DNA from 4 places in the Streptomyces sp. ITFR-16 genome. Region 3 is predicted to be linked to each of the others. Evidence: riboswitches for the same ligand, from Rfam matches in the RefSeq annotation. Region 3 holds a riboswitch; each other region holds the start of a gene.
What was found. A riboswitch is a leader RNA that binds a small molecule or an ion and turns the genes downstream of it on or off. The one in region 3 is predicted to bind thiamine pyrophosphate.
Positions count from the first base shown of each region.

Region 1: linked by a shared signal. The riboswitch ahead of thiC (phosphomethylpyrimidine synthase ThiC) and the one ahead of thiO (glycine oxidase ThiO) in region 3 are both predicted to bind thiamine pyrophosphate.
Region 2: linked by a shared signal. The riboswitch ahead of RLT58_RS09540 (thiamine ABC transporter substrate-binding protein) and the one ahead of thiO (glycine oxidase ThiO) in region 3 are both predicted to bind thiamine pyrophosphate.
Region 4: linked by a shared signal. The riboswitch ahead of RLT58_RS03185 (purine-cytosine permease family protein) and the one ahead of thiO (glycine oxidase ThiO) in region 3 are both predicted to bind thiamine pyrophosphate.

Region 1 covers NZ_CP134609.1:4,018,946-4,026,123, forward strand. The annotation lists gene RLT58_RS17720 (hypothetical protein) at 1-658, shown strand, start outside; gene RLT58_RS17725 (hypothetical protein) at 689-1,783, opposite strand; gene thiC (phosphomethylpyrimidine synthase ThiC) at 1,839-3,632, opposite strand; TPP riboswitch at 3,625-3,758, opposite strand; gene RLT58_RS17735 (YibE/F family protein) at 3,829-5,157, shown strand; gene RLT58_RS17740 (SsgA family sporulation/cell division regulator) at 5,254-5,691, opposite strand; gene RLT58_RS17745 (IclR family transcriptional regulator) at 5,793-6,563, opposite strand; gene RLT58_RS17750 (DUF5326 family protein) at 6,803-7,012, opposite strand; gene RLT58_RS17755 (cupin domain-containing protein) at 7,139-7,178, opposite strand, start outside.
Region 2 covers NZ_CP134609.1:2,175,481-2,182,658, reverse strand. The annotation lists gene rlmN (dual-specificity RNA methyltransferase RlmN) at 1-899, shown strand, start outside; TPP riboswitch at 941-1,057, shown strand; gene RLT58_RS09540 (thiamine ABC transporter substrate-binding protein) at 1,138-2,241, shown strand; gene RLT58_RS09535 (ABC transporter permease) at 2,328-3,941, shown strand; gene RLT58_RS09530 (ABC transporter ATP-binding protein) at 3,944-4,969, shown strand; gene RLT58_RS09525 (hypothetical protein) at 5,038-6,225, opposite strand; gene RLT58_RS09520 (ABC transporter ATP-binding protein) at 6,207-6,944, opposite strand.
Region 3 covers NZ_CP134609.1:6,005,826-6,013,003, reverse strand. The annotation lists gene thiE (thiamine phosphate synthase) at 22-675, opposite strand; gene RLT58_RS26595 (Rv2175c family DNA-binding protein) at 768-1,133, opposite strand; gene RLT58_RS26590 (NAD(P)/FAD-dependent oxidoreductase) at 1,198-2,442, opposite strand; TPP riboswitch at 2,552-2,664, shown strand; gene thiO (glycine oxidase ThiO) at 2,662-3,840, shown strand; gene thiS (sulfur carrier protein ThiS) at 3,837-4,055, shown strand; gene RLT58_RS26575 (thiazole synthase) at 4,058-4,852, shown strand; gene pknB (Stk1 family PASTA domain-containing Ser/Thr kinase) at 4,967-6,925, shown strand; gene RLT58_RS26565 (deoxyribonuclease IV) at 6,932-7,178, shown strand, end outside.
Region 4 covers NZ_CP134609.1:680,840-688,017, forward strand. The annotation lists gene RLT58_RS03170 (hypothetical protein) at 1-45, shown strand, start outside; gene RLT58_RS03175 (nucleotide triphosphate diphosphatase NUDT15) at 119-625, shown strand; gene RLT58_RS03180 (FBP domain-containing protein) at 676-1,170, shown strand; TPP riboswitch at 1,252-1,346, shown strand; gene RLT58_RS03185 (purine-cytosine permease family protein) at 1,337-2,719, shown strand; tRNA gene RLT58_RS03190 (tRNA-Pro) at 2,789-2,862, opposite strand; gene RLT58_RS03195 (ATP-binding protein) at 2,913-5,543, opposite strand; gene RLT58_RS03200 (DUF309 domain-containing protein) at 5,653-6,135, shown strand; gene RLT58_RS03205 (hypothetical protein) at 6,239-6,580, shown strand; gene RLT58_RS03210 (FAD-dependent oxidoreductase) at 6,596-7,178, opposite strand, start outside.

The sequences.
Region 1 (7,178 bases), 2.0 Mb from region 3:
CGTCGCGCTGATCACCGCCGCGGCCGCCGTCGAGTACGAGCACTACGTGAAGGCCCGCGACGAGCTGCGCGCCACCGTCCAGGACCGCGGCGCCCGGGCGACCGGGGCGGACGAACTGCCCGAATCCGGCGCCGGCATAGGAGCCGTGGTCACGGTCCTGGCACCGGTGCTGGCCGGCACCGCGGCGGTCATCTTCCTGCTGGTCGGCTACATCCTGAAGATGCTCGACCCGCCCCCGGCGTTCGCGAGGACGATGATCGGCGCGGGCTGGTTCTTCGCGGCGGCCACCGCAGCGGCCATCCTCGTCGCCGCCGTCGGCCTCCTGCTCGCCGCCCTGCGCAACGGCTCGACCTCGCTGGCGGCCCGGGACTCCGGCGAGGAGCTGCCCGACGACGTGGCCCGGGCCAGGGACGCCTGGGAGGACGCCCTGCTGGAACGGGGCATCCTGCCCTTCCTGCGGGACGCGCTGGCCGACCCCGGCACCGCCCCCGCCGTGCGGCCGCCGTACCGTCCGGCCAACCGCATGCCGAAGATCGGCTACAGCAGGCCGGACTTCGCCGGTCCCGACGAGGGCCCGGCGGCCGCGCCCCGGCCGAGCTTCAGCAGCCCGGACTTCTCCAGCCCCGACTTCGGCGGCCCCGAACACGAACTGGACTGATTGGGGCCGCCGTCCGGGCCCGCGCCGCCGTCATCCGCTCCGCACGATCCGCGCCACCGCTCTCTCGACCGGCGCACGCCCGTGCACACGCACCAGCGCGAGATGGAAGAGCGACGGCGCGACCGGGGCCCAGCGCTCCACGCGGCCGGGACTCAGCAGGTACCTGATCACGTCTGCAGGGCGGAAGGGCACGTAGTCGATGGTCTGCGCCTCCCAGCGGTCCGCGACCCCCCGGCTCATCCGCGCCCGCAGCTCGTCGCGGGTCAGCTCCGTCAGCCGGGCGCAGAAGTGGGCGCCCCACTGCTGTCTACCGACGTCCAGCACGAAGGCGAGCAGTTCGAGCGTGTACTCGCCGGGCTCGACGGACAACTCCTCGCGCATGCCCCGGCGGGCCACGTCGTAGAGGTCGGGGGCGCTCCCGCCGGCGGAGTCCATGGGGCCGGCCAGTCCCTCGTTGACGGAGGAGTTCCAGGCGCCCGGCGCCATCCGGACCCGGTCGCTGCGCCGGGTCACGACCAGCTGGTCGTCGGCGGTCACCACGGCGACGTTGACGCCGAAACTGCACTGCAGGAACGCGGGCGCCCCGAGCGGACCGTCCGGGTCGAGATAGCGCGAGCGGGGCGTGGTCCCGTCGTCCAGGCGCCGGTCGAGCTGCTGGGCCGCGAGAAAGGTGTAGTAGTCCGTCGGGCGCAGCCGCAGACGGACCTCGGGCCGCTCGTCGAGCGCGGTACGCGAGACGTCGAGCGACGCGACGGCGTACCGGGGCCCGTTCCACGGCGGTGTGCGGCCCTCCGCACGGGCCCTGGCAGCGTCCTCCTCGGTCTCGGTGCGCCAGCGGGCCATCTCCTCGGGCAGTTCGACCGCCTCGTCGAGCACCTCGACGCGGACGGCCTCGGCGGGTATGGACGCCTCGCCGTCCCCTTCGACGATCAGCGCGGGGGTGCGCAGGGGGCCGAGCGAGAACGTCGTCCACGCGGACCCGGACTCCTCCTCCTGCGGCCCGCCCCGGAGCGCCGCACCGGGGAAGCGGGTCCGCAGTCCGCTCCAGCCTCTCCGTAAGGGCTGTGCGGCCAGCATCCCGAGAACCGCGCCGACGACTCCACTGATCACTTCGTTCCCGCTCATGTCCGGCAGGGTAGGGCCCCGGCAGCGGCTGCCGGGGCCCTCGGCACTGCCGGGTTCAGTCGGCCAGCGGCAGGTACACCCGCTTCCCGCTCGCCGCGAACTCCTTGGACTTCTCCAGCATCCCCGCCTCGATCTCCTCGTCCGATGCGGAAGGAACCAGGTCAGGGGCGAACTGCTCGGTGATGCTCCTGCTGATCTTCATCGAGCAGAACTTCGGCCCGCACATCGAGCAGAAGTGCGCCGTCTTCGCCGGCTCGGCGGGAAGCGTCTCGTCGTGGAACTCCCGTGCCGTGTCCGGGTCGAGGGCCAGGTTGAACTGGTCCTCCCAGCGGAACTCGAAGCGGGCGTCCGACAGCGCGTCGTCCCATTCCTGCGCTCCCGGATGCCCCTTGGCGAGGTCGGCGGCATGGGCGGCGATCTTGTACGTGATGACCCCGGTCTTCACATCGTCCCGGTTGGGCAGGCCGAGGTGCTCCTTGGGCGTGACGTAGCAGAGCATCGCCGTCCCCCACCAGGCGATCATCGCGGCCCCGATGCCCGAGGTGATGTGGTCGTACGCCGGCGCGACATCCGTGGTCAGCGGACCGAGCGTGTAGAACGGCGCCTCCTCGCAGATCTCCTGCTGGAGATCGATGTTCTCCTTGATCTTGTGCATCGGGACATGGCCCGGGCCCTCGATCATCGTCTGCACCCCGAACCGCTTGGCGACCGTGTTCAGTTCGCCGAGCGTGCGCAGTTCGGCGAACTGGGCCTCGTCGTTGGCGTCCGCGATCGAGCCGGGGCGCAGCCCGTCGCCGAGCGAGTACGTCACGTCGTACGCGGCGAGGATCTCGCAGAGCTCCTCGAAGTGCTCGTACAGGAAAGACTCCTTGTGGTGCGCGAGGCACCACGCCGCCATGATCGAGCCGCCCCGGGAGACGATGCCGGTCTTGCGGCGGGCCGTCAGCGGCACGTACGGCAGGCGCACGCCGGCGTGGACCGTCATGTAGTCGACGCCCTGCTCGGCCTGCTCGATGACGGTGTCCTGGTAGATCTCCCAGGTCAGCTCCTCCGCCCTGCCGTCGACCTTCTCCAGGGCCTGGTAGAGGGGGACGGTGCCGATCGGCACGGGGGAGTTGCGAAGGACCCACTCACGGGTGGTGTGGATGTTGCGGCCGGTGGACAGGTCCATGACGGTGTCGGCGCCCCACCGGGTCGCCCACGTCATCTTGTCCACCTCCTCCTCGATCGAGGACGTGACCGCGGAGTTGCCGATGTTGGCGTTCACCTTCACCAGGAACCGCTTGCCGATGATCATCGGCTCGATCTCGGGGTGGTTGACGTTGGCCGGGAGCACGGCCCGGCCGGCGGCGATCTCCTCGCGCACCACCTCGGGCGCGACGTTCTCCCGCAGGGCGACGTACTCCATCTCCCGGGTGATATCACCCCGTCGGGCGTACGCGAGCTGAGTGACGGGCCGGCCGTCCCGGCTGCGCCTGGGCCGGCGCGGGCGGCCGGGGAAGACGGCGTCCAGATTGCGCAGTCCGCCGCGCGGCGAGGTGTGCTTCAGCCCGTCGTCCTCGGGCCGGGCGGGGCGGCCCGCGTACTCCTCGGTGTCACCGCGGGCGATGATCCAGTTCTCCCGCAGGGGCGCGAGACCGCGGCGGACGTCGGTGTCGACCCCGGGATCGGTGTACGGCCCCGAGGTGTCGTACAGCGTCACGTCCTTGCCGTTGGTGAGGTGCACCTGACGGACCGGCACCCGGAGGTCGGGGCGCGACCCCTGGACGTATCCCTTGTGCCATCCGATGGACTTCCCGGCCTCGTCGTTCTGATCGGAGGCAGGCGTGCGTGTGTCCGATGTGGTCATGAGACCTACTCCCTACGCCGGCATTACCCGGTAACAGGTTCGGCGGTCGGCGCAGCCTGTCCCGTACGGACGTACGGAGATCAGCGCCCTCTCAGCCCGGTGCTCCGAGCTCCCGCGTGTGCAAAGGTGCCACCACGCTAGCGTCCCGGTCGGCCGGCTGAACAGAGGGCCCTTGTCTTCTTGCGATGATCGGCCGGTGACGTCACCTCATCTCTCCCCCGAACCGCAGGGCCATCAGCACAGCCACGCGCACAGCCATGGCCCGGCCGCGCCCGTCTCCTCCCGGCTGCGCAAGGTGATCGCCGCGGTCCTGATCCCGTTCGCCGCCGCCGTCGTGGTCGGGCTCGTGGTGCTCTGGCCCGGTGGTGCGCCGGCGCACGAGCGCACAGGTGTCGGCTTCGACCGGCAGACCCAGCAGGGCAGGGTGGTGAACATCGACAAGGTCGACTGCAAGGACGTGAACGCCTCCCAGGTGCCGGTCAGCGGCGAGAGCACACCGCCCACGGGTGAACCGTCCGACGGCGCCGCCCTCTGCGAGAAGGCCACCGTCGAGGTCACGACCGGCGAGGACAAGGGGCGCAGGTTCGTCGAGGTCGTGCAGCCGGACGCGCCCCGTCAACTACGGGAAGGGCAGGGGGTGGTCGTCGCGTACGCCCCCGACGCGCCCCATGACCTGCAGTACTCCGTGACGGACGTGAACCGGAAGTTCCCCCTGGTGCTGCTGGCCGGGATCTTCGCGCTGGCGGTGGTGCTCGTGGGCAGGATGCGCGGGGTCATGGCGCTGGTGGCGCTCGCCCTGTCGTTCGCCGTGCTGACCCTGTTCATCCTCCCGGCCATCCTGCAGGGCTCGAATCCGCTGCTCGTGGCGGTCGTCGGGGCCGGCGCCATCATGCTGATCGCGCTCTACATCTGCCACGGGCTGACGGCCCGCACCTCGGTCGCCGTCATCGGCACCCTGATCTCCCTGCTGCTGATCGGGCTGCTCGGCTCGCTCTTCATCGGCTGGGCGAGCCTGAGCGGGAACACCGACGACAACACCGGCCTCATCCACGGCCTGTATCCGCACCTCGACATGAGCGGCCTGCTGCTGGCCGGCGTCATCATCGGTTCCCTGGGGGTGCTCGACGACGTGACGGTCACCCAGACGTCGGCGGTCTGGGAACTTCATCAGGCGGACCCGACGATGAATGCGAAGAAGCTCTACCGGGCAGGGATCAGAATCGGACGCGATCACATCGCCTCCGTGGTCAACACCCTGGTGCTCGCCTATGCGGGCGCCGCGCTCCCGCTCCTGCTGCTGTTCTCGATCGCCCAGAGCAGTGTGGGAACGGTGGCCAACAGCGAACTGGTGGCGGAGGAGATCGTGCGCACCCTGGTCGGTTCCATCGGGCTGGTCGCCTCGGTTCCGGTGACCACGGCACTCGCGGCGCTGGTCGTCTCCGCGGACCGCACGGGGCTCGGCGCGGAAGCCGGAGCTTCGGCACCCGTGCGGAGCGGCAGGGGACGCCGCCGGCGGACGACGTAGTGACCGGCACCGGCCCGACCAGGACACGGAGAGTGATTCACCCGTTCGGCAGGTGTTGTGTTCGACCGGCCGGGAGGCCCGTGGACACGGGCTTCCTCAGCCGGCGTTCTGCTCCTCGGCCAGAATTCGCCCCAACGCCTCTTCCAAGTTGCCCTCGAAGTCACCCAGCGTGCACTCCTGGCCGAGCGGGACGAGCTTGTCCGTCCGGTCGAGGAAGGCCACGAGCGGCGCCGTACCGGCCCGGAAGAGAGCACGGTCGGCTCCCACCTGCAGCCGGATGTGGACATCGGACAGCCCCTCGGGCTCGGTCGGCCCGATGTGCACATCGCCGTCACCACTGGGGCTGTTGAGGCCGTCGAGCAGCAGCTCACGGCCGAAAGCCCAGGTGACGGGGGCGTCGCCGGGCAGATGGAAGGTCATCCGGATCGCATACGGATCGCTCACCTCGTAACGGAGCTCCACCGGGATACGGAAGGAGAGCTCCTCGGAGACGAGGAAGCTCATCATGACCTCAGCTTGAACCGACTCGCGCATCGTTCAACCCCGCAGTAGATGAATCTGGCCAGGAATGATCCCCCATGGCCCTATTGACGCCATCGTGGTGCACGCGATAGCAGATCACAAGGAGTGATTTTTCAGATACTGATAGAGAACACGAACGAACGCAAGAGGCTGGCCACTTCGCCACGTAGTCGTTCGACTGCGGGGAGCAACCGTTCTTCTTGGTCGAGGGGTACCGAAATGGCCATCGCCGCAGCCGGGAATCCGGCCGTGATCGGGATGGCGGCGCAGACCGTACCGAGGGCGTACTCCTGGCGCTCGATGACGGGTTCCGTACGTTCCAGTGAGCGCAGCCGCTCCAGCAGCGCCGGGCGGTCGCGCACGGAGTAGCGGGTCAGCGGGCGCACCGGATGCCGGTCGAGATGGTCCTCTCGGGCCTTCTCGTCGAGCCGGCTCAGCAGGCACTGGCCGATCGCGTGCGCGTGCCCGGTCTCGCGGAAGGCGGCCCACTCGGCCACTGCGGGGGCCGCGGGGGTGTCGGCGACGGCCACGAGCTCGATCTCGCCGTCGCGGTAGACCGCGCAGTAGACCGGGGCGCCGACGATGTCCCGCCAGCGGCCCAGCGACTGGGCCATGGTGCGGGGCCGGTTCCGCACACCGCCGTCCCCCGCGAGCCGTTCGGCGGCGTCGCCGAACAGGAAGACGCCGTTCTCACGGCGCAGATATCCCTCGTGGGTCAGGGTGCGCAGCAGGTGGTAGGCGGTGGGAAGGGGAAGGCCCGCTTCCCTCGCGAGCTGTTTGGCCGGGGCCCCGTCGCGATGGGTGCCCACGGCCTCCAGCAGTCTCAGCGCCCGTTGCACCGATCCGATCAGCGTCGGAACAGCCGGACTCGATGCCGTGGTCAACGGTCACCCCCAGGCGTGGTGACGGGCGGTCAGCCCGCCTGTGGGGGCCGCCCCCACGGTCTGCCGCAGGCCTGGGGCCGGAAGGCCGGAACCCGTACAAACCACTGGTCAGGGTGGCGACTGGCGGTGCATTCCCAGGGGGCGGCAGCGGACTGCAACCCTATCGGGAGCGCCCGGAGGGAGCACCGAATCGTCTTCCGCTTAGCTCTGCTGGGCTAATCGTCCGGCCGCCCGTGCCCTTACCAGTCGCTCCCCGAGGAGGAGGACAGGAACTTCCGTACGACGAAGACGAGCCCGCCGACCAGGATCACGAAGATCAGGATCTTGAAGAGCAGGCCGACCACGAAGGCGACCACGCTGGCGATCAGACCACCGAACACGACGATCGCGATGACGGGCACCGCGATCCACTTCACCCACCAGGGCATTCCCGCGAATATCTCCCGCACGGCCATCGTCCCAACCTCGTCTCTGTGAGTTCCTGCTTCGATGCTAGAGGGGAGGGGGCGGCCTGCGGGGCCCCCGGAGCCCTTGGACTCCCCTGATCGATCCCCTAGGGATCCCTGAGAGGCGGCTCAGCCCTCGGGCGGGGAGAAGACGACCATCACCCGCAGA
Region 2 (7,178 bases), 3.8 Mb from region 3:
GGGACAAGCTCGCCGAGGCGATGTTCCCCGACCTGATGTCGGTGGTCCGGCACATCAGCTGCGACGACGACACCACCCGCAAGACGCTGTGGAAGCTGCACGACGGGACGCTGGTCGAGTCCGTCCTGATGCGCTATCCCGAGCGCGTCACGATGTGCATCTCCTCGCAGGCCGGCTGCGGGATGAACTGCCCGTTCTGCGCCACCGGACAGGCCGGTCTCGACCGCAACCTGTCCACCGCCGAGATCGTCCACCAGATCGTGGACGGCATGCGGGCGCTGCGCGACGGCGAGGTCCCGGGCGGTCCGGCCCGGCTCTCCAACATCGTCTTCATGGGCATGGGCGAGCCGCTGGCCAACTACAACCGCGTGGTCGGCGCGATCCGCCGGCTGACCGACCCCGAGCCCGACGGCCTGGGGCTCTCGCAGCGCGGGATCACCGTCTCCACCGTCGGCCTCGTCCCCGCGATGCTCCGGTTCGCCGACGAGGGCTTCAAGTGCCGTCTCGCCGTCTCGCTGCACGCCCCGGACGACGAGCTGCGCGACACCCTCGTCCCGGTCAACACCCGGTGGAACGTCAACGAGGTCCTGGACGCCGCGTGGGAGTACGCGGAGAAGTCCGGCCGCCGCATCTCCATCGAGTACGCCCTGATCCGCGACATCAACGACCAGGCGTGGCGGGGCGACCGGCTCGGCCGCCTCCTCAAGGGCAAGCGCGTCCACGTCAACCTGATCCCGCTGAACCCGACCCCGGGCTCGAAGTGGACCGCCTCCCGGCCCGAGGACGAGAAGGCGTTCGTCGAGGCCATCGCCGCCCACGGCGTGCCCGTCACCGTCCGGGACACCCGCGGCCAGGAGATCGACGGGGCCTGCGGACAGCTGGCGGCATCCGAGCGCTGAGGCCCACGGGGGCCGTGTAGCCTGGGGCCGAAATCAACTTCATATTCCGACAGGGGAGCGCCACAGCGCTGAGAGTGCGGCACCAAGGACAGGTTGGCCGCAGACCCTCTGAACCTCGCCCGGGTCATTCCGGGTAGGAAGTTCGGACCTTACTCAAGCTGTTGCGCCCTGCCCGCTTCCGGTTTCCACCGGCGCGGGCAGGGCCGCGTCTCTTCCTGGTCACTCCAGGAGGAATCACATGAGCACCACCCAGAAGATCGCGGTGACGGCCCTCGCCGCCGCGCTCGGCGCGACCGCGCTGGCCGGCTGCGGAAGCTCCGACGACAAGGCCTCCGGTACCGGCGGCACCAACGGCACCGGCTCCAAGACCGTCACGCTCGTCAGCCACGACTCCTTCAACGCCTCCAAGGGCGTGCTGAAGGAGTTCACCCGCGAGACCGGCTACACCGTCAAGGTGCTGAAGAGCGGTGACGCCGGCGCCGCCCTCAACCAGGAGATCCTGACCAAGGGCTCGCCGCGCGGCGACGTGTTCTTCGGCGTCGACAACACCCTGCTCTCCCGCGCCCTCGACAACGGCCTGTTCACGCCGTACGAGGCCAAGGGCATCGACAGGGTCGCGGCCGACGTCCAGCTGGACGCGGACAAGCACCGGGTCACCCCGGTCGACACCGGCGACATCTGCGTCAACTACGACAAGAAGTACTTCGCCGACAAGAAGCTCGCGCCGCCGCGGACCTTCGCCGACCTGGCGAAGCCCGCGTACAAGGACCTGCTGGTCACCGAGAACGCCGCGACCTCCTCGCCCGGCCTCGGCTTCCTCCTCGGCACGGTCGCCACGTTCGGCGAGGACGGCTACCAGGGCTACTGGAAGAAGCTCAAGGACAACGGCGTCAAGGTCGTCGACGGCTGGGAGCAGGCGTACAACGAGGAGTTCTCCGGCTCCGCCGGAGGCAGGAAGGCCAAGGCCGACCGGCCGCTCGTCGTCAGCTACGCCTCCAGCCCGCCCGTCGAGGTGCTGTACGCGGATCCGCAGCCGAAGACCGCCCCGACCGGCGTCGCCACCGGCACGTGCTTCCGCCAGATCGAGTTCGCCGGGCTGCTGGACGGCGCGAGGAACGAGGCGGGCGGCAAGGCCCTGCTGGACTTCCTGATCAGCAAGAAGTTCCAGGAGGACATGCCGCTCAACATGTTCGTCAGCCCGGTCGCGAAGGATGCGAAGGTGCCCGCGCTCTTCACGAAGTTCGGTGCCACCGCCGAGAAGCCGGCGACCGTCGCCCCGGACACCATCGCCAAGAACCGTGAGCAGTGGGTCCAGTCATGGTCCTCGCTCGTAGTGAAGTAGCGAAGACACCCGTACGCGGACCGGGCGCGCGCGGGAGGTCCGCACGCGCCCGGGCCCGGCGCGGGAGCGCGGTGCGGCTCGGCCTGATGGCCGTGCCCGTCGCGTTCTTCGCGCTGTTCTTCGCCTATCCCGTCGCCGCGATCGTCGGACGCGGCCTCAAGGCGGACGGGGTCTGGCAGTTCGGCCGGTTCGGCGAGGTGCTGGCCCGGCCGGACATCCGCGACGTCCTCTGGTTCACTCTCTGGCAGGCGCTCGCCTCGACCGCGCTGACCCTCCTGATCGCCCTGCCGGGCGCGTATGTCTTCGCCCGGTTCGACTTCCCCGGCAAACAGCTGCTGCGGGCCGTCGTCACGGTGCCGTTCGTGCTGCCGACCGTCGTCGTCGGCACGGCCTTCCTCGCCCTGCTGGGGCGCGGCGGCTTCCTCGACGAGCTGTGGGGCGTCCGGCTGGACACCACGGTGTGGGCGATCCTGCTCGCCCATGTGTTCTTCAACTACGCGGTCGTCGTCCGCACCGTCGGCGGGCTCTGGTCGCAGCTCGACCCGCGCCAGGAGGAGGCCGCGCGGGTCCTGGGGGCCGGACGGTTCGCCGCCTGGCGGCGCGTCACCCTGCCCGCGCTCGGCCCGGCCGTGGCCGCCGCCGCGCTGATGGTCTTCCTGTTCACCTTCACCTCCTTCGGCGTCGTTCAGATCCTCGGTGGCCCCGGCTACTCCACGCTTGAGGTGGAGATCTACCGGCAGACCGCCCAGCTGCTCGCCCTGCCCACGGCCGCCGTGCTGACGCTCGTGCAGTTCCTCGCGGTCGGCGCCGTCCTCGCCGTGCATGCGTGGACCGTGCGGCGCAGGGAGAGCGCGCTGAAACTGGTCGACCCGGCGCAGACGGCCCGCAGACCGCGCGGTCCGGGCCAGTGGGCGCTGCTCGCCGGTGTCCTGCTGACCGTGCTGGTCCTGATCCTGCTGCCGCTCGCCGTCCTGGTGGAACGCTCGCTCGACGTCTCCGGCGGCCATGGCCTCGCGTACTACCGCGCGCTGGCGTCGGCGGACGCGAACAGCGGTACGTTCCTGGTCGCGCCCATCGAAGCCATCGGGAACTCGCTGCGCTACGCCCTGGTCGCGACCCTCATCGCGCTGGTCGTCGGGGGACTGGCAGCCGCCGCCCTGACCCGGCGGGCGGGACGGCTCGTCCGGGGCTTCGACGCGCTCTTGATGCTGCCGCTCGGGGTCTCCGCCGTCACCGTCGGCTTCGGCTTCCTGATCACCCTGGACAAGCCCCCGCTCGACCTGCGGACCTCCTGGATCCTGGTGCCGCTCGCCCAGGCCCTGGTCGGGGTGCCCTTCGTCGTACGGACCATGCTGCCGGTCCTCAGGGCGGTGGACGGGCGGCTGCGCGAGGCGGCGGCGGTGCTCGGCGCCTCACCGCTGCGGGCCTGGCGCGAGGTGGACCTGCCACTGGTGCGCCGGGCGCTGCTGGTCGCCGCCGGGTTCGCGTTCGCCGTGTCGCTCGGGGAGTTCGGGGCCACCGTCTTCATCGCGCGGCCCGACAACCCGACGCTTCCGGTGGCCGTCGCCCGGCTGCTGGGGCGGTCCGGGGAGCTCAACTACGGCCAGGCGATGGCCCTCAGCACCATTCTGATGCTGGTGTGCGCGGTGTCGCTGCTGCTGCTCGAACGTATCCGCACGGACCGATCCGGGGAGTTCTAGAGATGCTGACACTCGAATCGGCCACCGTCCGCTTCGGCGAGCGGGCGGCGCTGGACCGGGTGGACCTGGAGGTCGCCGACCACGAGATCGTCTGTGTCCTCGGGCCGAGCGGCAGCGGGAAGTCCACCCTGCTGCGGGTGGTGGCCGGACTCCAGGAGGCGGACGGCGGCCGGGTGCTGCTCGACGGCGCGGACCAGGCCGGGGTGCCCGTGCACCGGCGCGGGCTCGGCCTGATGTTCCAGGACCACCAGCTCTTCCCGCACCGGGACGTCGGCGCCAACGTCGCCTTCGGGCTGCGGATGCACGGCGTGAACCGCGCCGAGCAGGACCGCAGGGTCGCCGAACTCCTCGATCTGGTGGGCCTGCCCGGCGCCGGACGGCGTGCCGTCGCCGCGCTCTCCGGCGGGGAGCAGCAGCGCGTCGCCCTCGCCCGCGCGCTCGCCCCGAGCCCCCGGCTGCTGATGCTGGACGAACCGCTCGGCCAGCTCGACCGCAGCCTGCGCGAACGGCTCGTCGTCGAACTGCGCACGCTCTTCGGCCGGCTGGGCACGACCGTGCTCGCCGTCACCCACGACCAGGGCGAGGCCTTCGCACTGGCCGACCGGGTCGTCGTGATGCGCGACGGACGCATCGCCCAGGTGGGCACCCCGCTGGAGGTCTGGCAGCGCCCCGCCTCCGCCTTCGTCGCCCGCTTCCTGGGCTTCGACAACGTGGTGGAGGCGACCGTCACCGGGGAGGCGGCGGACACGGACTGGGGCAAGGTGCCGGTCCCGGCCGGTTCCGCGCAGGGGGCGTGCGATCTGCTGGTACGCCCGGCAGGGGTACGGATCGGTTCCCCGCAGGACGGGCTGCGCTGCACCGTGGGCGCGCGCACCTTCCGGGGCACCCATGTCGCCGTGAAGCTGCACCCCGAGCACGGGCCGGTCCTGGACGCCGAGTGCTCGCTGCGCGGCACGCCCGACGAGGGAGCGAGGGTCGGGGTCACCTTCGACCCGGCGGAGAGCGTCGTCCTGCCCGCCCTCTTCTGACTCATGGCTCATGACTCATGACTCGTGACCGGCAGCCGGCCGGGGGAGCGCCCCCGGCCGGCCGCCGGTCACGGGGTCAGCGGCAGCGCGGCCAGTTCGGCGATCGCCCAGGTGAGCGGGGCGAAGACCAGCAGCAGCGCGGCGGCCCGCAGGGCGGTGGCCGCGCGCAGCGCCGAGGCGGGCGCGCCGAGCCGCAGCAGCGCCCTGGCGGTCTCGGCACGGGCCTGCTTCGCCTCCAGGGCGGAGGTCAGCAGCGTCGCCGTGGTGCAGCCGATGACGAGCACCGCGCCGAGCGCGGTGAGCGGGCCGAAGGGCCGGGGCCCGGTCCCGTACAGCGCGAAGGCGGCGATGACGGCCGAGAGGACCGCGCAGACGACGCCCAGCGGGCGGCCGATCCTGCGCGCCTCGTCCATCAGGACCCGGCCCGCCAGCAGGCGTACGGCTCCGGGGCGGGCCGTCTGGAGCAGCCGGCCGCAGAGGTGGGTCAGGCCGGGGCCCGCCGTGGCCAGCCCGATCGCCGTCAGCGTCCATCCCACGAGCACCCAGGCGGGGGTCGAGTCGAGCTTGCCCGGGAGCGGGAAGGGGCTGCCGGGCGCGCCCCGGCTCGCGTACGCCTCGACGGCGAGACCGGCGGCGGTCAGGGCCACACCCCAGGGCAGCCCGGTCGGCGGGGCGGCCGGGGCGGCGGGGGCCTCCTCGGCCGGCACCAGGTCCTCGGTGTCGTCCGGCGCGCCCGCGGCCCGCACGGGACGGGTGCGCAGTGCCAGCGCGCTCGCGGTGGCCGCCGCCGCGGGCACCAGGGTCAGCAGCAGGAGAACGGCGGCCGGCGGCAGCGGGGCGTCCGCGCCGAGCAGTTCGGCGGCCGCGCCGTCGAACGGCAGTCCGTACAGGTCGCCGCGCAGATGGAGGAAGAAGAGCAGCGCCACCATCGAGCCGAGGGTGCACGAGACGGCCGTGGAGACCGCGGCGAGCACGCTCAGCCGCACCGGGCCGAGGCCGACGGCGGACAGGCCGGATCGGGGCCGGGTGCTCGGGTCCGTGCGGGCCACCGCGACGGCGAACTGCACCGTGGCGGCCAGCGGGACGAGGCACCACAGCAGCCGCAGCACCGAGCCGGCCGAGTGCGCGGGGTGCCCGGCGGCGTAGCCGAGGGTGCACAGCAGCAGGAAGCCGACTCCGGCGGACGCGGCGGCGACCATCAGCCGCCGGACCAGGACCAGGGGATGGGAGCCGCGGGCTAGACGGAGAGCGAGCACGCCGCGCGGCCCTCCGGATCGGATACGGCGGGCAGGGCGACCGTGGCGACCCGGCGTCCGTCCAGCAGTGGCACCGCGCGGTCGGCGAGCGCGGCGATCTCGGCGTCGTGGGTGGCGAGGACCACCGTGATGCCGTGCGAGCGGGCCGCGCTGGTCAGGGTCCGCAGGACGTGGGTGCGGTCCGTGCGGTGCAGCGTGGCGGTCGGCTCGTCGGCGAAGATCACCGTGGGGGCGGCGGCCAGCGCGCGGGCCACCGCGATCCGCTGGCGCTGGCTCTGCTGGAGGGTGTGCGGGCGCTTCTTGGCGCACATGCCGATGTCGAGGCGCTCCAGCCACTCCATGGCGGCCTTCTTGGCCTCCCGGTGCGAGGAGCCGCGCAGCAGCAGCGGCAGCGCGGTGTTCTCCCAGGTGTTCAGCTCCGGGACGAGCTGGGGTTCGGGGGCGATCCAGCCGAACCGGTCGCGGCGCAGCCGCTCGCGGAGCCGGGGGCCCATGGTGTGGACGGGGACGCTGTTGAACCACACCTCGCCCTGCTGGGGCACCAGCTGCCCCGAGAGGCAGTGCAGCAGGGTCGTCTTGCCGCTGCCGCGCGGCCCGGTCACGGCGAGGATCTCGCCGTCCCGGATCCCCAGGGACACTCCGCCGAGCGCGGGTGAGCCGTTGTGGGAATGCTGCAGGGAACGCGCCCAGATCACGTCGTTGTCCGGCGGGGCCACCATGGCGTACACCTCGGTTCAGATCAGATATCCCGTTCCCCCGTACGGGGGAACGAAGAGGGGGCCGATCGGTCACTCGGCACCGTAAGGATTCGGATCGCGGTGTGCGCACAGCACGCGGCCCGGGTGCGCCTCTTCCCACTCGAATGGGCGCATCCGGGCCGCGTGGACCGTATGAAATGACCGCTGCGGGACCGACGGGGGACGGTCAAGCGGAGGTCAAGCCGGGGTCGGTCG
Region 3 (7,178 bases):
TGCGGGACGCGCCCGCGCCGCTCACGCGCCGGCGCGCTCGCGGACCCTTCGTGCCAGCTCAGCGGCGGCGGCGGCCGGATCGGACGCCTCCGTGACGGCGCGGACCACGACGACGCGGCGCGCCCCGGCGTCCAGCACCTGGTCCAGATTGCCCGCGTCGATCCCGCCGATGGCGAACCAGGGGCGCGCGGGGGCGAGCGAGGCGGCGTAGCGGACGAGGTCCAGGCCGGGGGCGTGCCGGCCGGGCTTGGTGGGGGTGGGCCAGCAGGGGCCGGTGCAGAAGTAGTCCACGCCGGGCTCGGCGACGGCCGCGTCCACCTCGGCCCGGGCGTGCGTGGAGCGGCCGACGACCACGTCCCGGCCGATGATCGCGCGGGCGGCCGGCACCGGCAGGTCGCCCTGGCCCAGGTGCAGCACGTCGCTGCCGATGGCGTGGGCGACGTCGGCCCGGTCGTTGACCGCGAGGAGCTTGCCGTGGCGCTTGCAGGCGTCCGCGAAGACCGCGAGGTGCTCCAGCTCCTCGGCGGCCTCCATGCCCTTGTCGCGCAGCTGGACGATGTCCACCCCGCCGGAGAGCACCGCGTCGAGGAACTCGGGCAGGTCGCCCTGGCGCCTGCGCGCGTCCGTGCACAGATAGAGCCGGGCGTCGGACAGCTGCGAGCGAGGCGTGGACATGGTGCGGTTCCCCCCGGGACAAGGCGATGGCGTGGTGCGGCGCGGGGAGCGGGCCGCGTGGGACGCGGCCCGCTCCCCCGTACGGCTTTCGGTCAGACGGCGAGCGCCTGGGCGCGGCGCTTCACCTCCGTGCCGCGATTCTCACTCAGCGCCTGCGCGGGCGTGCCCGGCAGGGTCGGGTCGGGCGTGAAGAGCCATTCCAGCATCTCTTCGTCGGAGTAGCCGTCGTCCCTCAGGAGCGTCAGGGTCCCGGAGAGGCCCTTGACCACCTTGCTGCCGTCGATGAAGGCGGCAGGCACCTGGAGCGCCCGGTTCTCACCACGTCGTACGGCGATGAGCTGGCCCTCCTTCACCAGCTGCCGCACACGCGTCACCTCGACATCGAGCATTTCCGCGATGTCGGGAAGGTGGAGCCAGGCAGGGACGAGAGCATCGATCTTTGCGTCAATCTCGGTCACGGGACAAGCCTGCCATCCCGGACCGACAGCCGACACCCGGACTCAGCCCTTCAGGTCCTCGCGGCTACGGGAGGACCGCCGACTTCAGCGGTACGGAGGGGTCGGCGGCCCGCAGCGGATCGAGCCGCGCCCCCGCCTCGACGAGCCTGCGCCCCTGGGCCAGATCGCGCGGCCGGCTCACGGCCAGGACGGCGGCCAGGACGCCGTCGCGCAGCCAGCACACGGACCAGGCGGGGTCCGCCGGGTCGCCGCGCCACAGCAGCGTGTCCGCGTCCGCGTGATGGCCGGCGTACTGCACGAACCGGCCGAACTGCTCGGACCAGAAGTAGGGCACGGGGTCGTAGGCGGGCGGTTCGGCGGCGCCCTCGCCGGCGGCCGCGGCGATGTGCGCGGCGGCGGTCCTCGGCCCCTGGAGCGCGTTGTCCCAGTGGTGGACGAGCAGCCGGGTGCCGTAGCGGGCGGAGGGGAAGGAGGCGCAGTCGCCGACGGCGTACACATCGGGCAGCGAGGTGCGCAGGGCCGTGTCGGCGGTGACCGATCCGTCGGGGCCGAGCGCGACGCCCGAGCCGGCCAGCCAGCCGGTGGCGGGCCGGGCGCCGATCCCGACGACGACCGCGTCGGCGGCGAGGGTGCGCCCGTCCGCCAGGACCACCGCGCCGGGTTCGACGCGGGCGACCCGGGCCCCGGTGAGGAGTTCGGCGCCGCTCTGTGCGTACCAGGCGGCCATCGGGGCGGCGACCTCGGCGGGCAGGGCACCCGCCAGGGGCCGGCCGGCGGCCTCGACGACGGTGACCGCACAGCCGGCGGCGCGGGCCGCGGTGGCGAACTCGGCGCCGATCCAGCCCGCGCCCACGACCACCACGTCGTGCCCCGCCGCGAGGACGGGGCGCAGCCGCGCCGCGTCGTCGAGGGTGCGCAGCAGATGGACGCCGGGCACGCCCTCGGAGCCGGGCAGGACGACCGGTTCGGCGCCGGTGGCGATGACCAGGACGTCGTAGGGCACGGGGCCCGCGGAGGTGTCCAGTTCGTGCGCGGCGGCGCGCACGCCGGTGACCTCGCAGCCCAGGCGCAGTTCGATGTCCAGGCCCTCGAAGTCGATGTCGAAGGCGGATTCCTCGGCCTTGCCGAGCAGGACCGCCTTGGACAGCGGGGGCCGGTCGTAGGGCTGGTGGGGCTCGGCGCCGATGAGGGTGACGGCGCCCGTGAAGCCCTGTTCGCGCAGGGCCACGGCGGTCTGCACCCCGGCCATGCCCGCGCCGGCGACGACGACCCGCCGCCCCGGCCTCTCTGCCCGCTGCTGCTCGCTCACCCGTCCACCTTAACCACGTGACAGACCGTCAGGACAGGGGGCCGCCGGTCCCGCCCGCACCCCCGCCCTCCTTACCGGGTCCCGGGAGCGGGGTTTAGGGTGGCCACGGTAAGACACTCGCGGGAGCCCGGACGCACCGGGCTGAGAGGGAGGCTGGACGGCCTCCGACCGTACGAACCTGATCCGGGTCATGCCGGCGAAGGGAGGGGCTGGACGCCCATGCGCACCCATCGCACCGAAGGGTCCGACGTCCTCGTCATCGGGGGCGGCATCATCGGCCTGGTGACCGCCTGGCGGGCCGCGCAGCGCGGACTGCCGACCGCGGTCGTGGACCCCGGTCCGGGCGGCGGCGCCGCCCGGGTCGCGGCCGGCATGCTGGCCGCCGTCACCGAACTCCACTACGGCGAGGACACCCTGCTGAGGCTCAACCTCGCCTCCGCCGCCCGCTATCCGTCGTTCACCGCCGAGCTGGAGGCGGCCGGCGGACAGGACATCGGCTTCCGCGCCTGCGGCACCCTGGCCGTCGCACTGGACGCCGACGACCGCGCCCATCTGCGCGAGCTGCACGAGCTCCAGCGGCGCTCGGGGCTGGACTCGCAGTGGCTGACCGGCCGGGAGTGCCGCCGGCTGGAGCCGATGCTCGCGCCGGGGGTGCGGGGCGGGCTGCGGGCCGACGGCGACCACCAGGTCGATCCGCGCCGGCTGGCCGCCGCGCTGCTCACGGCGTGCGAGCGGGCCGGGGTCGTCTTCCACCGCCGAAGGGCCGAGCGGCTCTCGGTGGTGCGCGACCGGGCCGTCGGGGCCGTCCTGGACGACGGCACGGAGGTGGCGGCCGACCAGGTCGTGCTCGCCGCGGGCAGTCTCAGCGGCCGGCTGGCCGGGGTGCCCCCGCAGGTCCTGCCGCCCGTGCGCCCGGTGAAGGGCCAGGTGCTGCGCCTGACCGTGCCCCCCGCGTACGCCCCCTTCCTCTCGCGCACCGTGCGCGCCGTGGTCCGGGGCAGCCACGTCTATCTCGTGCCGCGCGAGAACGGCGAGCTGGTCGTCGGCGCGACCAGCGAGGAGATGGGCTGGGACACCACGGTCACGGCGGGCGGGGTGTACGAGCTGCTGCGCGACGCGCACGAGCTGGTGCCCGGCATCACCGAGCTGCCGCTCACCGAGACCCTGGCCGGCCTGCGCCCCGCCTCCCCCGACAACGCCCCGCTGCTCGGCCGGACCGCCCTGCCCGGCCTCCATCTCGCCACCGGCCACCACCGCAACGGGGTGCTGCTCACGCCCGTCACGGGTGACGCCATGGGGCAGCTGCTGGCCGGCGGCGAGCTGCCCGAGGTGGCCCGCCCCTTCTCCCCCGGACGGTTCGCACCCGCCGCCCCCGCACGTCAGGAGCAGCCCGCATGACCGAGTCCGTCCCGCTCACCGTGTCCGTGAACGGCGAGGCGGTCGCCGTCGCCCCGGGCACCACCCTGGCGGCCCTCGTCGCGACGCTGACGGCCGCGCCCTCGGGTGTCGCGGCCGCGCTCAACGAGACCGTGGTGCCGCGCGGCCAGTGGCCCGCGGCGGCGCTCACCGACGGCGACCGGGTCGAGGTCCTGACCGCGGTCCAGGGAGGCTGACCGTGTCCGACGACCTCTTCACCCTCGGCGGCACCGTCCTCGGCTCCCGGCTGATCATGGGCACGGGCGGGGCGCCCAGCCTTGAGGTGCTGGAGCGCTCCCTGACCGCGTCCGGCACCGAGCTGACCACGGTCGCCATGCGCCGCCTGGACCCGACCGTGCAGGGCTCCGTGCTCTCCGTGCTGGAGAAGCTCTCCATCCGGGTGCTGCCGAACACGGCGGGCTGCTTCACGGCGGGCGAGGCCGTGCTCACCGCCCGGCTGGCCCGCGAGGCCCTCGGCACCGACTGGGTCAAGCTGGAGGTGGTGGCCGACGAACGCACCCTGCTGCCCGACCCGGTCGAGCTGCTGGACGCCGCCGAGATCCTGGTGGACGACGGTTTCACCGTGCTGCCGTACACCAACGACGACCCGGTGCTGGCCCGGAAGCTGGAGGACGTGGGGTGCGCCGCGATCATGCCGCTCGGCTCGCCGATCGGCTCGGGCCTGGGCATCCGCAACCCGCACAACTTCCAGCTGATCACCGAGCAGGCGGGGGTCCCGGTGATCCTGGACGCGGGCGCGGGGACGGCGTCGGACGCGGCGTTCGCCATGGAGCTGGGGTGCGCGGCTGTGATGCTCGCCTCGGCGGTGACCCGGGCCCAGGAGCCCGAGCTGATGGCTTCCGCGATGCGGCACGCGGTGGAGGGCGGGCGGCTCGCGTACCGCGCCGGGCGCATCCCCCGGCGCCACTTCGCCGAGGCGTCGTCGCCGGTGGCGGGGCGTGCGGCGCTGGATCCGGAGCGCCCGGCGTTCTGAACCCGGGGTTCCGCGGTGGCGGATCTCATGTCCCTGTCACGGCTCGGCTTCAGTACTGCCCCGGGTTCGCCCCGGAGCGTCGGGGGTGTCCGTGGCGGCTCGTAGACTCGCATGGTGGATACGACCCTCCAGGACCCTCTCGTCGGGCAGCTGCTCGACGGCCGCTACCGCGTCGATGCCCGCATCGCCGTGGGCGGCATGGCCACGGTCTACCGGGCCATGGACACCCGGCTCGACCGGGTGCTCGCCCTCAAGGTGATGCATCCGGCGCTCGCGACCGACGCCACGTTCGTCGAGCGCTTCATCCGTGAGGCCAAGTCGGTGGCGCTGCTCGCGCACCCCAACGTGGTCGCGGTCTTCGACCAGGGCGCCCAGGGTCAGTACGTCTACCTGGCGATGGAGTACGTCGCGGGGTGCACGCTGCGCGACGTGCTGGCGGAGCGCGGCGCCCTGCGGCCGCGGGCCGCGCTGGACATCCTGGAGCCGGTGCTCGCCGCGCTCGGTGCCGCGCACCGGGCAGGCTTCGTGCACCGCGACATGAAGCCGGAGAACGTGCTGATCGGGGACGACGGCCGGGTCAAGGTCGCCGACTTCGGCCTGGTCCGGGCCGTGGACTCGGTGACGAACACCACGGGGACCATCCTGGGCACGGTCTCGTATCTCGCCCCCGAGCAGATCGAGCACGGCACGGCGGACACCCGGGCGGACGTCTACGCCTGCGGCGTCGTGCTGTACGAGATGCTGACGGGCGACAAGCCGCGCGACGGGGACTCCCCCGCCCAGGTCATCTACCAGCACCTCAACGAGGACGTACCGCCTCCGTCGGCCGTGGTCCCGGGGCTCGCGGTCGAGCTCGACGACCTGGTCGCGAGCGCGACCGCCCGCAACCCCGAGATCCGTCCGTTCGACGCGGTGGCGCTGCTCGCCGAGACGCGCCGGGCCCGCGCGGGCCTCACCGACGCCCAGCTCGACGCCGTACCGCCGCAGGCTCTCCCCGAGGTGCGCGACGCGGCCGAGGAGCCGCAGGACGCCGGGGAGGACGTCCGGGAGGACGACCACACCACGGTCATCCCCCGGGTGCTGCCTGCCGATCTGGGCACCGCCCACCACACCAACCGGCTGGAGATGCCCCCGCCGCCCGCACAGCTGCCGCCGCCCGCCCGTGGCGGCGGGCTCCGCGGCGGTCCCCGGCGCGGCATCCTGGCGGCGGTCCTGGCCGTGCTGCTGGTGCTGGGCGTCGGCGGGGGCGTCTGGTACATCAACTCCGGACAGTTCACCCAGGTCCCCGCGCTGCTGGGCCAGAGCGAGAAGGCCGCGAAGAAGCGGCTCTCGGACGCCGGGCTGGACCTGAAGGGCGTCGAGCGCGTCTACAGCGACACCGTGGACCGGGGCAAGGTGGTGGGCAGCAACCCCAAGTCGGGCGACCGCATCCGGGGCAACGGCTCGGTCTCGCTCATCGTCTCGCGCGGGCCCGAGATCGTGAAGGTGCCCGACGTCGAGGGCCTCAGACTGGGCGACGCCCGGCGCGAGCTGGTGAAGGCCGGCCTGCAGCCCGGCATGGTGACCAGGGAGTTCAGCGAGGACGTGGCGGCGGGCGAAGTGGTGCGTACGGATCCCGAGCGGGGGACGGAGCGGCACCCGGACTCCGCGGTCGCGCTCGTGGTCTCCAAGGGCGCCCCCGTCGACGTCCCGGACGTCACCGGTCTCTCCGTCGAGGACGCCACGGACGCGCTGAAGGAAGAGGGCCTGAAGACCGAGGTGGCGCCCGGCCGGGTCAACTCCCCGGAGGACGCGGGCGACGTCGCCCGCCAGTCGCCGGGCGAGGGCACCGAGGCCGCCAGGGGCGACACCGTCACGCTGACGGTCTCCAAGGGCCCGCGCATGATCGACGTACCGGACGTGACCGGCAAGGACGTCGACGACGCCCGCAGCGAGTTGGAGGACGCGGGCTTCGAGGTCAAGGTCGACCGCCCGTTCCTCTCGTTCAGCGACACGGTCGCGAGCCAGTCCGTCGACGGCGGCGACCGGGCGCCCGAGGGCAGCACCATCACCATCAGGACCAAGGGGCTCTAGATCCGTATGCGCAACCCAGTCGGCGGTCATATCCCGGTGGCCGGCGGCCTCGCCAAGGTGGGGCTGCCCTACGCCCGGGAGATGGGGGCGGAGGCCGTCCAGGTCTTCGTCGCCAACCCGCGCGGCTGGGCGACCCCGGCAGGCAACGCGGCGCAGGACGAACTGTTCCGCGCCGGGTGCGCCGCCGCGTCCATGCCCGCCTATGTGCATGCCCCGTATCTGATCAACTTCGGCTCGCACACCCCGGAGACCG
Region 4 (7,178 bases), 5.3 Mb from region 3:
GTACGGCTCGGCATCGCGGCGACGGCGCTGCGGCTGACCGTGTGAGCGCGCCGGGGCGGGTCCCGGCCGCCCCGTAGGCTCGACGCCCGGCCCCGTACGACCGTGCAAGGAGAGCGCCATGACCACCGACGCCACCCCCGTTCCGTCCCGCAACTCCCGTCCGCCCAAGGCGCAGGCGGCGCTGGGGGTCGGGGTGATCGTGCAGGATGCGCGGGGGCGCATCCTGCTCGGCCGGCACCACAGCGGGACCTGGGAGCTGCCGGGCGGCAAGGTCGATCCGCTGCCGGAGTCCGTCGCGGCGGCCGCCGCGCGTGAGCTGCGCGAGGAGACCGGTCTGAGGGTCGCGGAGCACGAGGTGAGCATCTTCGTGATGCTGCACGACGCGGTGGGCGGCATCAACCGGGTCACGCTCGGCGCTCTTGTACGGGTCGGCTCGGCGACCCCCGAGGTGACCGAGCCCCATCTGATCAGCACCTGGCGGTGGACCTCGCCCGACGAGCTGCCGGCACCCCTCTTCGACCCCTCGGCGCAGATCCTGGCGGCCTGGCGCCCCGGCCTCGGCCTCACGCACCCGCCCGCGCACCGGCTGGACCTGGTGACCGAGGAGACCGAGGTACACACCTAATTCGATTAATCATTTGCCTAGGGCTCATAGGCAGAGTTAGCGTCGTGGGCATGAAGGCCGTGACCGAGCAGGACATCCGCACATCGTTCGTCAATTGCTCCAAGGGGGAGGCCGGGCGTCTGCCGCTGCCCCGCGATTTCGGGGAGCTGCCCTGGGAGGATCTCGACTTCCTGGGCTGGCGCGATCTCAGCGCGCCCGGGCGCAGCTACATCGTCACCGAGCACGACGGGAAGCTGACGGGGATCTCGCTGCGCTTCCCCTCCCAGCAGCGCGGGTTCCTCCACCGGAGCATGTGCTCCCTCTGCCTGACCACGCACCCCGGCGGCGGGGTCTCCCTGATGACCGCCCGCAAGACGGGTCCCGCCGGGCGTGAGGGCAATTCGGTCGGCCTGTACATGTGCACCGACCTGGCCTGCTCCCTGTACGTGCGCGGGAAGAAGGCCGTGGCCTCGGGCGCCCGCTTCAAGGAGTCGCTGACCCTGGAGGAGCAGGTCGGCCGCACCGCGGCCAATCTCTCCGCCTTCGTGGCCAAGCTCTTCGGCTGAGTCACGCGCCGGGCGCGCAGGGGGTGGACAGGTACCCACCCCCGCACCGGCATCCGCGCCCGCCCGGCTATCCTGGCCGCCACACCGGACACGGGGTGCCCCGCACAGGGGCTGAGATCACACCCGTCGAACCTGAACCAGTTAGCACTGGCGGAGGGATGTCTTCATGTCGTTGTCGCATGCCCAGGACGAGCTCGCCGCATTCGGCGGGCGCATGCCCACCGCACCCGGCGATCTGCGCGTCGAGGCACACGGGATAGCCCCCGTCCCCGAGGACCGCCGCTACGGCGGGCCCGGCCGGCTCTTCACCGTCTGGTTCGCGCCCAATCTGACGATGACGGGTGTCTTCACCGGCACCGTCGGCATCGCGCTGGGCCTGGACTTCGCCACCGCGCTGGCCGCCGTCGTGCTCGGGACCCTCGTGGGCGCCGTGCCCACCGCGTATCTGGGCACCTGGGGCAGCCAGACCGGGGCCGGGCAACTCCCCTTGGCCCGGCTGGCGTTCGGCCGGGGTGTCGTCGTGCCCGGGGTGCTGCAGTGGCTGTCCTCCATCGCCTGGGACGCCTTGATCGGGCTGTTCGGCGGGGACGCGCTGGCCCAGCTGTGCGGCTGGCCGTTCTGGCTGGGGGTCCTGGTCATGATGGCTGCCCAGGGAGCGTTGGGCGTCCTGGGGTACGAGGTGATCCACCGGCTCCAGACCGTGATGACGTTCGCCCTGGCCGCCGCCTTCGCCGTGCTCTCCACCAAGCTCCTGCAAGGCGTCCACCCGGCCGCCTCCGGTTCCGTGCACGGCGCGGACCGGGCCGGCGCCGCCGTCCTGACCTGCACCGTCGCGCTGAGCCTGGCGCTGTCCTGGGCGCCGTACGCCAGCGACTTCAGCCGCTATCTGCCGCGCACCGCGTCCCGGCCGCGGATGTTCTGGTGCACGCTGCTGGGCATCAGCACCTCCTTCGTGGCCGTCCAGGCCCTCGGGCTGTGGGGGGCGTCCGTCTTCACCGACCAGACGGCGCGCGGCATCGACACCCTGCTGGGCGGGGGCGCCCTCGGCGCGTTCGGGCTGCTCGCCGTGGCGCTCGCCGCGCTGTGCAGCAACGCCATGAACGACTACAGCGGTTCGCTGGCGCTCCAGACGATGGGTGTCCGGCTGCCGCGACCGGTCGCCGCCGCACTCGCCGCGGCGCTCGGCTTCCCGCTGGTCCTGTGGATGCACGCGGCCGACACCACGACCCGCTTCCAGAACGTGCTGCTGCTCGTCGGCTACTGGATCCCCGGCTTCGTCGCGATCGTGGCCGTCGACTGGGCCGTGCGGGCGCGGGCCCGCGGCCACTCCCCCGTCGACCTGGCCACCGAGAGCGCACACCGCCGGCCGTGGTGGCCCGCCCTCACCGCCTTCGCGGCGGCCTTCGCGGCGGCGGTCCCCTTCATGAGCACCAGCCTGTACGTGGGCCCCGTGGCGCACGCGCTGCACGGCGCCGACCTGGCCTACGGGGTGGCGTTCCTCGTGGCCCTGACGGTCTACACCCCGCTGCGGCTGCGCCGGAGCCGCTGAGGCGGAGAACGGCCGAGGGGCCGTACCGGATCTCTCCGGCACGGCCCCTCGACGAACGACTCTCACGAGTCGGGACGACAGGATTTGAACCTGCGACCCCTTGACCCCCAGTCAAGTGCGCTACCAAGCTGCGCCACGTCCCGCTGCGATTCCTCCCGGTCGTGCCGGGCGGCTGCGCAGGACAAACATTACCTCACTCGGTGGACCGGATCGACGCGCGTGCCTGCTGGGCGCGGGCGGCCAGGGATTCGGCGCCGCAGGCCGTGGCCAGTTTGTGGGCCCGGGCCAGCTCCCGGGGCGAGCGGGTCGCGATGCCGTAGTCGACCAGGGCCTGGGCGTACTCGTACTGCGAGGGCGACGCCTCCAGGTGGCGGACCGCCTCGCCCAGCAGGTGCACGGCCTCCTCCGGGCGGGCGAAGAGGGAGACACAGCGCAGGGCCTCCCCGATGGCCGTGTCCGTGCCGAACCGTTCGGCGTGCACCCGGGCGGAGTTGGCGAGCTGGGCGGCACGGCCCGGGTCCTCGTCCGCCAGGGCGCGAGCCAGGTCACCGGCCCAGGGTCCCCAGACGCCGTTGAACCTGCCGCGCGGTTCGAGGGACTGGCCCGCCGCCTCCAGCTCGGTGACGGCCTCCTTCGTACGGCCTTCGGCGAGCAGCAGGCGGCCCCGGACGCACGGGCCGTCGGGCAGCACCATGGCGCTCGGGTAGGGCAGTCCGAAGTGGTAGTCGTCGGCGACCTTGCGGGCCTCGCTGACCCGGCCGCGCGCCAGCAGGGTGTCGATGAGCAGACAGGCGGCGTCCCAGTGGACGGGCAGGCCGCTGCCGACACGGTCGGCGAGGCGCAGTCCCTCGCGCAGGAAGCCCTCCGCCTCGGCGAGCCGGCCGCGACGGCGGTAGACCAGACCGAGGAGGGTGTGGGCGAACGCCAGGTGGGCGCCGCTCCAGCCGGAGATCTCGAAGGCGCGCACCGCCTCGCCGAACAGCTCCTCGGCGCGGTCGAGTTGGTCGATGAAGGCGTAGGTGATGCCGAGCGTGGCCGGGAGTTCGAAGCCCCACTCGGTGTCGGTCCAGCCGAGTCCGCGCGCCGGGTGGCCGTTGACCAGGGCGCGTTCGCAGAGTTCCACGATGAGCTGGGCGTTCTCGCCGCGCAGCATGGCGTCGAAGGCGCGCAGGGTGAGCAGCGCCCGTTCGGCGTTGTCCCGGCCGGTGAGATGGTCGGCGTTGGCGGCGAGCCTGCGGGAGCGGCCCGGCCCGTCCTCCTCGGTGGCCTGCGTGCCCTCCCAGAGGAAGTGGGCGGCCTGGAGCCGCATCAGGCCGGGGCCGGGCGCGGTCCGCTCGGCCTCGGCGGCAAGGGCGAGCGCCGCCTCCTTCAGCTGGTTGTTGTGCGACAGCGCGGCGGCCAGCCGGTAGGTGGCGTCGACCCGCAGGTCGTCGGCGAGCCCCGGCATGTCGAGCGCGGCCCGCAGATGCTGGACGGTGGTGGGCGGGTCGCTGAGCAGCGTGGCGCAGCCCAGTTCGTACAGCAGGGTGGCGCGCATGTCGTGGCGGGGCGGCTCCTGGAGCGCCCGTTCCAGACAGCGGCGGGCGGCCTCGGGCGCGCCGACCGCGAGGTGCTGGCTGGCGGCCGCCCTGAGCTGTTCGACCAGTTCCTGGTCGTCGTCCGGGTGGACTTCGAGCAGGTGCCGGGAGGCCGCGGCGGGGCCGAGCCCGGCCCGGGTGATCGCCCAGGCCGCCCTGCCGTGCATGGCGGTCCGGGTGGCCGGCGGGATGGAGCGGTAGACGGCGGTGGCGATCAGCGGGTGCACGAACTCCAGCGGGTCGAATCCGCTGACGATACGGGCCTCGCGCAGCCGGGCGGTGCAGTCCGCCGCTTCGGCCGGGCTCATCCCGGCGAGGGTGGCGGCGAGTTCCTGGGAGATGTCGGTGCCGAGGACGGCGGCCGCCCAGGCGAACCGGTTGGCGTTCTTACCCAGCCGTTCGAGGCGGGCGACGAGGCCGCTGCCCCGGGCCGAGGCGCCGAGTTCGCGCAGGAGCCCGGCGGACTCCTCCAGCGGGGCCAGTTCGCGGTCCTGGACCTTGGCGACGAGTTCGACCGCCTCGTACGGGTTGCCGCCGGTGACGGCCCAGACCTCGCGGCAGAACGGGTCGTCGGCGTGGTCGCCGAGGGTCGCGCGGACCAGCTCGGCGGTGGCGTCCGGGGTGAGCGCCCGCAGGGCGACACGGACCTGTGCCGGATGGTCGCCCGCCGGACGCCCGGCCTCCCGGGCCGCGAGCTCCTCAGGGCGGTGGGCCTGGACGACCAGGACCTTCAGTTCACCGAGCCGGGCGGTGAACGAGGCGAGCCAGGCGAGGGATTCGCCGTCCGCCCAGTGGGCGTCGTCGATGATGAGCAGCAGCGGGCGGTGGCTCAGCCGGGAGGCGAGCCGCGAGACGACGTAGTCGAGGCCGTCGCGCACACCTTGCGGATCGGGCTGGGGTCCGGTGGGCTCGGCCAGTCCGAGGGCGGGCGCGGCGATCTCGTACCAGGCCCCGAACAGGGCCCTGACGTCGTCCTCGGGGAGCTGGACCAGGGCGGGCTGGAGCAGCTGGCGTACGACGTGGAACGGCACGGAGGTGACGGTCTCGCCGCCGCGTGCGGACCAGATGGTGCAGCGGTCCTCCGCCAGGGCACGGATCTCGGCCAGGAGGGCGGTCTTGCCGATGCCCGCCTCGCCGCTGTAGATCAGCAGCCCGCCGGCGGCCTGCGCACCGCACAGTGCGTCAACGGCTTGTACGGCAGCGGCGAGTTCCGGTTCGCGCTCGTAAAGCGGCCGGGACGGCTTCATGCCTGCTCTCCCCCAACGTCGTGACCATGACTGTCGAGCCTAGTCGTGCGCGGGGGCCCACCGACAGTGGTTCAACCAGTTCGCCGCAGGTGCGGGGCACAATCGAGGGGTGGACGAGACACGCAGGGACCGCGACATCGAGGGCAGGGCGCACAACGCGCGCCCCCGTGACGGGCTGGGGCGCCCCCTGCCGTACGGGGCCGAGGGGGTGGAGCGCCAGCCCGAGGGCGTGGTGCGCACGCCGGAGGGGACCGTGCGGGAGGCGCAGCGGCTGCTGGACGCCGGGATGCCGTTCCACGCCCACGAGGTCTTCGAGGACGCCTGGAAGTCGGGCCCCGACGGGGAGCGGGAGCTGTGGCGGGGGCTGGCGCAGCTGGCCGTCGGGCTGACCCATTCCGCGCGGGGCAACGCGACGGGCGGGGCGCGGCTGCTGCGGCGCGGGGCGGCGGCGCTTGAGGCGTTCACGGCCGCTCGTCCGCACGGGATGGACGTGGCGGCACTGACCGGCTGGGCGCGGGAGCTGGCGGTGCGGGTGGAGCGGGCGGAGGGCGGACCCGTCGACGCGGCGCGGGAGGCGCCCCGGCTGCGTTAGCCGCGCGGGTGCGGGAGGGCTGGGCGGCGGACTCCGGTGGCTTTGCCGTTCGTTGGCACGGAGCGGTGAACAGGGCCGCCCGGAGCCATTACGATCCGGCGTCATGAGCACTTCTGACCAGGACCGGACCGTGGACGTACCGATAGCCGGGAGCGACAGCGAAGCCGAGCACGCGGTCACCGAGGACCGCAGGCTGACGCCGCGCCAGGCGAGACGGCTGCGCATCGTCCTGTCCTCGGTCGGTATGGCCGCGATGGCGGTCGTCCTCGGTCTGCGGATCGCGAGCCGCTCCTCGGTACTGGTGGTCGGGGTGTACGGGCTGGCGCTGATCCTGTGCGGCATCGTGATCGAGCTGAGCCGCAACGGCCGTACGCGGCTGGGGAGCTGGCTGCTGGGCATCGGGCTGCTGGCCGCCGTCGGCTCGGACTGGCTGCTGATTCCCTGAGCGCGGCGGGCGCGGTCAGCCGACCGTGATCTGCACCGTGCCGCCTTGCCGGTCGGCCCGGACCAGCCAGCCGGCGGGCAGGCGGAAGGAGCTGCCAGGGCGCAGGGTCCGCGGCAGGCGCCCCCGGTGCAGCACCGCCCCGTCCTGGCGGACGACGAGCAGCGGGGCGGTCAGCCGTCGGCCGGTGCGCAGGGTGAGACGGCCGGGCAGCGGCTCGCCGTCCGGCCCGACGAGGTTGGGCGCGACCCATTGCAGCGGCTCCGTGACGGCGAGCGCCGGGCGCCCGGCGGGCCAGGCTCCGGTGGTCAGATGACGCAGGACGGGGGCGGTGACGGCCCGCCCCTCGGCGGTCGCGGTCTCCGCGCTCTCCCCGCCGTGCAGCAGGCTCCCGACGGCGAAGACCCCGTTCGCGCCGGTGCGGTACGCGGCGTCGTGGGCGGGGCCCCGGGTGCCGGGGTCCAGGACCACCCCGCCGCGCCTGGCCAGTTCGTGGTCGGGGATCCAGTCGCCGGTGAACACCACGGTGTCGCAGGGCAGGGTCGTGGTACGGCCGTCCTCATGGCGTACCGCGACCCCGGTGAGCCGTGGGCGGCCGGTC